DNA from 2 places in the Cupriavidus sp. genome. Region 2 is predicted to be linked to the other one. Evidence: predicted binding sites of a transcription regulator. Region 2 holds the regulator's gene; the other holds the start of a gene.
The links. The regulator LexA, encoded in region 2, represses DNA repair genes until DNA is damaged. The targets are predictions, from matches to a motif close to ACTGTATNNNNATACAGT.
Positions count from the first base shown of each region.

Region 1: the regulator LexA is predicted to act here: its motif matches at 1,645-1,662, upstream of dinB (DNA polymerase IV).

Region 1 covers NZ_DBHKYV010000001.1:760,380-763,937, reverse strand. Annotated here, with positions in the region: gene ACO550_RS03530 (TRAP transporter substrate-binding protein) at 1-492, shown strand, start outside; gene rarD (EamA family transporter RarD) at 656-1,552, shown strand; gene dinB (DNA polymerase IV) at 1,677-2,843, shown strand; gene ACO550_RS03515 (MFS transporter) at 2,952-3,558, shown strand, end outside.
Region 2 covers NZ_DBHKYV010000030.1:93,716-97,273, forward strand. Annotated here, with positions in the region: gene ACO550_RS28125 (hypothetical protein) at 1-174, shown strand, start outside; gene ACO550_RS28130 (hypothetical protein) at 445-618, opposite strand; gene lexA (transcriptional repressor LexA) at 801-1,457, opposite strand; gene ACO550_RS28140 (asparaginase) at 1,691-2,698, shown strand; gene rpsF (30S ribosomal protein S6) at 2,809-3,183, shown strand; gene priB (primosomal replication protein N) at 3,204-3,503, shown strand; gene rpsR (30S ribosomal protein S18) at 3,507-3,558, shown strand, end outside.

The DNA of each region.
Region 1 (3,558 bases), on a different contig from region 2:
GGTGACATCTACCCGGCACTGGAGAAGGGCACGATCGACGCCGCGGAATGGGTGGGGCCGTACGACGACGAAAAGCTCGGGTTCTACAAGGTGGCGCCGTACTACTACTACCCGGGCTGGTGGGAAGGCAGCGCACAGCTGTCGTTCTACGCATCGGCCCCCGAGTACGAAAAGCTGCCCCAGTTGTACAAGCGCGCGCTGGAAACGGCCACCATCGAGGCCCACACCAACATGATGGCCAAGTACGACACCGTGAACCCGCAAGCGCTGGCCCGCCTGCTGGAAAACGGCGTGAAGCTGCGTCCGTTCTCGAAGGAGATCATGGAGGCCTGCTTCAAGGCCACGCAGGAAGCGTACGCCGAGGAAAGCGCCAAGAACGCATCGTTCAAGAAGATCTTTGACGACTGGCGCGTGTTCCGCAACAACGAGGCCGCGTGGTTCAACGTGGCCGAGCAGGCGTTCTCGCAGTTCAGCTTCGCCCGCAAGCTGTAAGCAGGCAGTTGCCCCCCGTTCCGCACATGGGTATGCATAACGGGGGCCGACCTGAAGGGCCCCGCCCTCTTGCCCACCCCCAGGCTTGAACCGCGAGCCAACGCCGTTTGCGCCACCCCGGTAGAATCCGCCCCACAACCGGACATCTACCCGGGACATTCCCATGCAACTCGGCATCTTCTACGCCCTGCTGGCGTACATCATCTGGGGCCTGCTGCCCCTTTACATCAAATCGCTGCACGGCGTGGCGCCCCTGGAAATCCTGCTGCACCGCATGGTGTGGTCGCTGGTATTCCTCGGGGCGATCCTGCTATGGCGCCGGCATTTCGGCTGGCTGCGCGAAGTGGCGGCAAATCCGCGCCTGATCCTGAACTTCGCGGCCAGTGCCGGCCTGCTGTGCTGCAACTGGTTCCTTTATATCTGGGCGGTATCGGCCGATCGCGTGGTCGATGCCAGTCTGGGCTACTTCATCAATCCGCTATTCAGCGTGCTGCTTGGCGTGCTGTTGCTGCATGAACGGCTGCGCTGGGGACAGTGGCTGTCAATTGCCATTGCGGCGGCTGGCGTGCTCTGGCTGACATGGTCTGCGGGGCAACTACCCTGGATTGCACTGGGACTGGCCGCTTCGTTTGGCGGATATGGCCTGCTACGCAAGACCGGCGCGCTTGGTGCGCTCGAAGGACTGTCGCTGGAGACGCTGATCCTGTTTCCGCTGGCCGCGGTCGCGCTGGGCACGCTGTTCCTGACCGGCCACGACACCACACGCAGCGCAGCACCGGGTACGCAGGTCCTGTTGCTGCTGGCCGGCCCGATCACGGCGGTGCCGCTGCTGTTTTTTGCGGCCGGCGCGCGGCGTATTCCGCTCTCGCTGCTCGGCCTGCTGCAGTACGCTGGCCCGACCATCCAGCTGTTGCTCGGCATCTGGCTCTATCACGAGCCGTTCCCGGCGCAGAAGCAGATTGGCTATGCGTTGATCTGGATCTCGCTGGCCATCTACGCTGCGGAGGGGGTGCTCATGAGCCGGCTGACGCCTAAGCGAATTATCGATGCGACAAATTGATAATTAAAAAATTAAGCAGATTCAATAATTCCCGCTAATAGTCTCGCGATGTTGCGCGTGCGCCCGTTCCGCGAATCAGGTTGCCACACTATACTGTACGTTTATACAGTATAGAAACGCCTTCATGCCCCCGACCGCCAGGCGAATTGCCCATCTCGACATGGACGCGTTCTACGCGTCAGTCGAACTGTTGCGCTATCCCGACCTGCGCGGCCATGCGGTGGTGATTGGCGGTGGCCGCAATGCAATTCCTGAAACGCTGCCCGATGGATCGCGGCGCTACGCGCGCTTGCGGGACTACGTTGGGCGTGGCGTGGTGACCACGTCCACCTACGAAGCACGTGCGCTGGGGGTGTTTTCCGCCATGGGCATGATGAAGGCGGCCAAGCTTGCACCCGACGCAATCCTCTTGCCGACCGATTTCGATGCCTATCGCCGCTACTCGGGGCTATTCAAGTCGGCGGTCAGATTATTCACCGAACAGATAGAAGATCGTGGAATCGATGAGATATATATCGATCTGACTGATATCGAGGGTGAGGCGCGCGAGGTGGCTGGCCGTATCAAGGCGGCGGTCAATGAAGCGACGGGCCTGACCTGCTCGATTTGCGTGGCACCCAACAAGCTGCTGGCCAAGATCGGTTCGGAGCTGGACAAGCCTGATGGCCTGACCATTCTCACTCCCGCCGATATCCCGACCCGGATCTGGCCGCTGGCTGCGCGCAAGGTCAATGGCATTGGACCGAAGGCCGCCGAGAAGCTGCAGGCAATCGGTATCGAGACGGTCGGTGATCTGGCCGAGGCGGACCAGAGCGTGCTGCAAGCCCACTTTGGCCGTAACTACGCAAGCTGGCTGGTCGAGGTGGCGCATGGCCGCGACGAGCGCCAGGTGGTGGTGAGTTCCGAGCCCAAGTCGATGAGCCGCGAAACCACGTTCGAGCGTGACCTGCACCCGCGCACCGACCGGCCGCTGTTGTCGGAACAGTTCACGAAACTCTGCATGCGCGTGGCCGATGATTTGCGGCGCAAGGGCTACGTGGGCCGCACGGTCGGCATCAAGCTGCGTTTTGACGATTTCCACACCGTGACGCGCGACCTAACGATGACCGCGCATACCGCTGACGGCGCCACGATCCGCCGCGGCGCAACCGAGTGCCTCAAGCGCATTCCATTGGAGCGCCGCATCCGCCTGCTGGGCGTCCGTGTCAGTGCGCTGCTGCCCGCCGCCGACCAGGGCGACAATCCGGCGCCGGTCCAGGAAGAGTTTCATTTCGACGACGATGTGACGTGACGCGCCGTGATGTAACGTACTGGGCGCAACCGTAATAACCCCACGTCATACGTCTCTATCTATCTCCCGGTAGAATCGGCGGCTTCCCCAGGCGCCCGGATTCCGCCGATGCCCACGTCCACAAACACTCCCACCTCCTCCGCCGCTTCCATCACCGACAGCGGACAACGATCTGCCGCGCCAGCCGCCTGGATCACGCCGCTGCTGGCCGTGGCCTGCGGCATGCTCGCTGCCAACCTCTACTATGCCCAGCCGCTGGTAGGGCCGATTGCACACGCGCTGCAACTGTCCCCTGCAATCGCGGGGCTGATCGTGACGCTGATCCAGATTGGCTACTGCGCCGGACTGCTATTGCTGGTGCCGCTGGGCGATATCGTCGAGAACCGCAAGCTTGTACTGACGCTGATTGGCGGTTGTGCCGTGGCGCTGGTAGCCGCCGCGCTGGCCACGCACGCAAGCGTGTTCCTGATCGCCGGCTGTGCGATCGGATTGTGTTCGGTGGCGGTACAGGTACTGGTGCCCTTTGCCGCGCATCTGGCTCCGGAGCATGAGCGCGGGCGTGTGGTGGGCAATGTCACTGCCGGACTGCTGATGGGCATCATGCTGGCGCGCCCGGTATCGAGCCTGGTTGCGGACCTGTTCGGCTGGCATGCGATCTTCGCCATCTCCGCGGTGGCCATGCTGCTGTTGGGCGTGGTGCTGGCGCGCAAGCTGC
Region 2 (3,558 bases):
TTCGAGTTTGTGATCGAGGTCGAGAGGGGTGGCGAGGGGCGCAAGTCGATTGCGGTGGAGCGCCTGGTTGGTGGTCAGTTCCAGAAATACCAGGCAGCTAACGGTGTCGCGTGGATGGTGCCGTTCGAAGCCGACCTGGCTGCGGACTGGTTTGGATTTCCGCTGGCCGACTGACATCGCAAGTTGCGTTTGGCGCAGGGCAAAAAAAACCGGACCTCGGCGGGGCCGTCAAGGTCCGGGTCTGCGCATGACGCCAATGCGCCAGTGTTTCATTGCGCGCTAGTGAGTTTAATCAGTCTTTCAACAGATTTAAACGTGCTCTTAATTACACGTTGTGAGCATGCGACTCCACTTTTTACAATCGCTCAAGGGTTAGCGACTTGCTGCCGTTAAGCGCGGCCCGCAATGCTGATAGAGGGTTGGGAAAACGCGTCGAGCTCGAGTTCAGGCGTGCAGTTTCGAGGTCGGTTCGTCGAGTTCCAGCATGCGGCAGATTGCGGCCATGTTGCCGACCATCGTGCGGCGCTGGGCACCCTGGTAGACGCGAACGCCCTTGATTTGTCGGAACGGTACCGGCTTGACCGGGCGGCGGGGGGCGATGGAGTTGGATGGCAGCATGGCAGCACCTCGTAATTTGCGTTCAGCAGAAGTCCGCGCCCGCCGTCCAGGGAGGACGGGGCGGCATGGGCAAAGCAAAGCGGGTGACCAGGGCAGACGGCCGTGCTGCCGGGTCGCGGGGACTAGAGGTCAGAGACTTTGTGCGACTTCTCGCGACTCCGCGTGGAGTCTCTTCCCCCGGTTTAAAAACCTGATGATCGGATCAGGCCTACAGCGATACCTTCGAGCGAAAACTCATCGCGACCGGATTGCAGCACGATGTTCTGGAAATCGGGGTTTTCGGCGATCAGTTCAATCGTGTCGCCGCGTTTCTTCAGGCGCTTCACGGTGACATCCTCGCCGAGGCGGGCCACGACGATCTTGCCGTTAGCGGCCTCGCTGGCCTTCTTCACGGCCAGCAGGTCGCCGTCGAGAATGCCCGCGTCACGCATGCTCAGGCCGCGTACGCGCAACAGGTAGTCGGGGCGCTCGTCGAAGACCGAGGCATCCACGTGGTATTGGCGATCGATATGTTCCGCGGCAAGGATCGGGCTACCAGCTGCGACGCGGCCGACCAGCGGCAACGTCAATTGCAGCACGCCAGCCATCGGCAGCGAGAATTGGTCTTCGCGCTCCGAGTCGCTGCGCGAAACCTTCAGCCGGATGCCGCGCGATGCGCCTGGCGTCAGTTCGATCACGCCCTTGCGAGCCAGCGCACGCAGATGTTCTTCGGCGGAATTGGGCGAGGAGAAGCCGAATTCGGCAGCGATCTCTGCGCGGGTCGGCGGAAAGCCGGTATTTCGGATCGCATTGCGGATCAGATCGAAGATCTGCTGCTGCCGGGGTGTCAGGGTCGCCATGGTTCGCCGGTCTCAGTGCCGAAGCACTGTATGTTTAAACAGTATGCTGTGATTTTATACAGTATCGAGTGAAGTGCAAGCACAATTTGCGCTGTGGGCTCAACATGCGGGCCTGGCGTGCTGGTGCACTGGATGGCGCACCGGATTGCGGTCCACGGGTTTGCCATGGCTGCGAGCGGCGCGGCGCGGCAGTTACAATCGGCGCCCGGATCCATCGACTGATCAGCGCTGACATGACCGCTTCCTTGCCTCGAATCGTTGTGCTCGCCACGGGCGGCACCATTGCCGGATCGTCCGGAAGTCCTGCCAGCAGTGCCCATTACCAGGCCGCCACCGTGCCGGTATCGCAACTGGTGCAGGCCGTGCCCGTCCTGGCCGATGTTGCGCGCATCGAGGCGGAGCAGGTTGCGCAGGTCGACAGCAAGGACATGATGTTCAGTCTCTGGCAGCAGTTGGCCGCGCGCGTGGCGCACTGGTCGGCGCAGCCCGATGTGGCCGGTATCGTGATCACGCATGGGACCGACACGCTTGAGGAAACGGCGATGTTCCTGCATCTGACGCAGGCTACGCCGGTGCCAGTGGTAATTACCGCCGCGATGCGCCCCTCGACTTCGCTGTCCGCCGATGGCCCGCTGAACCTGCTCGATGCGGTGCGCGTAGCGGCCAATCCGGCGGCGCGCGGCAAGGGCGTGCTGGTGGTGTTGAACCAGCAGATCCACGCCGCGCGCGATGTCACCAAGTCACATACTTCGGCGGTCGATGCTTTTGTCTCGCCGGTTGCCGGTCCGCTCGGATTCGTGCAGGACACCTATATCCGGTTTGCGCGGGCGCCGCTGGCGGCGGGTGCGGACAGATCGTACCTGCCGGTGCCCGCAAGCTGGCCGATGGTGGAGATCGTGGCCAGCTATGCCCAACCAGGGCGGGTGGCTGTCGATGCACTGGTGTCGGCCGGCGTGAAGGGCCTGGTGGTGGCAGCGGCAGGCAATGGCTCGGTGCATGAAACCCTGGCGGGCGCGCTGGCCGATGCCGCGGCGCGTGGCGTGGCGGTGGTACGCAGCTCGCGCACCGGTGCCGGTCACGTGGCATTGGCAGCCAAGCCGGCGCCCACCGCCGGCTTGTTCGCCTCGGCCGCCGACCTGAACCCGTACAAGGCGCGCGTGTTGCTGTTGCTGGCCCTGGCGTCCGACCCGGGTCTTGGCGCCGATTCCGGGCGCCTGCAGGATCTTTACGCCCGATCGTAGGCTACGGTCGGCCTGCTTGCGGGTCGCCTGGTTACGGGCTATACTCGCGGGCTATTCAACCTTGCCGCACCGGACTTGACGCCCGGGTGGCTCATCCAAAAGGAGCGTCAATGCGTCATTACGAAATCGTATTTATCGTCCATCCGGACCAAAGCGAACAAGTGCCGGCGATGATCGAGCGCTACAAGCAGCTCGTGATCTCGCAGAACGGTCAGATCCATCGCGTGGAAGACTGGGGCCGCCGTCAGATGGCCTACATGATCCAGAAGCTGGCCAAGGCTCACTACGTTTGCCTGAACATCGAATGCGGCAAGGAAACGCTGGCTGAACTGGAACACGCGTTCAAGTTCAACGACGCCGTCCTGCGCCACCTGATCGTCCAGACCAAGAAGGCCGAGACTGCTCCTTCGCCGATGATGAAGGAAGTGCAGCGCGAAGAAGCCCGCAAGGCCGCGCAAACGACCACGGAAGGCCAGGCCGCCTAAGTGCGGACTGCTGTGTCGCGGTGAACCAGCTTCGGCTGACCGCCACCCTCGCCGAACGAGACACGCTGCGCTACACACCGGCCGGAGTACCCGTCGTCAACTGCATCCTGCAGCATGCCGGCGAGGTCCTGGAGGCGGAAACGCCCCGGCAGGTGGAGTTTGCGGTCGTGGCCATGGCCATTGGCGCCATCGGCCAGCGACTCGAGCGGTTGCCGCTCGGCACGTTGCTTGATTGCGAAGGATTCCTGGCGCGCAAGCACCGCAACAGCAAGACACTGGTCTTTCACATCACTCGATGTAAAGCATTCGAAAAGGATTGAATCATGGCATTCGTCAAACGTGACAACAAGAACAAGAAGCGCTTCCAGCAACAGA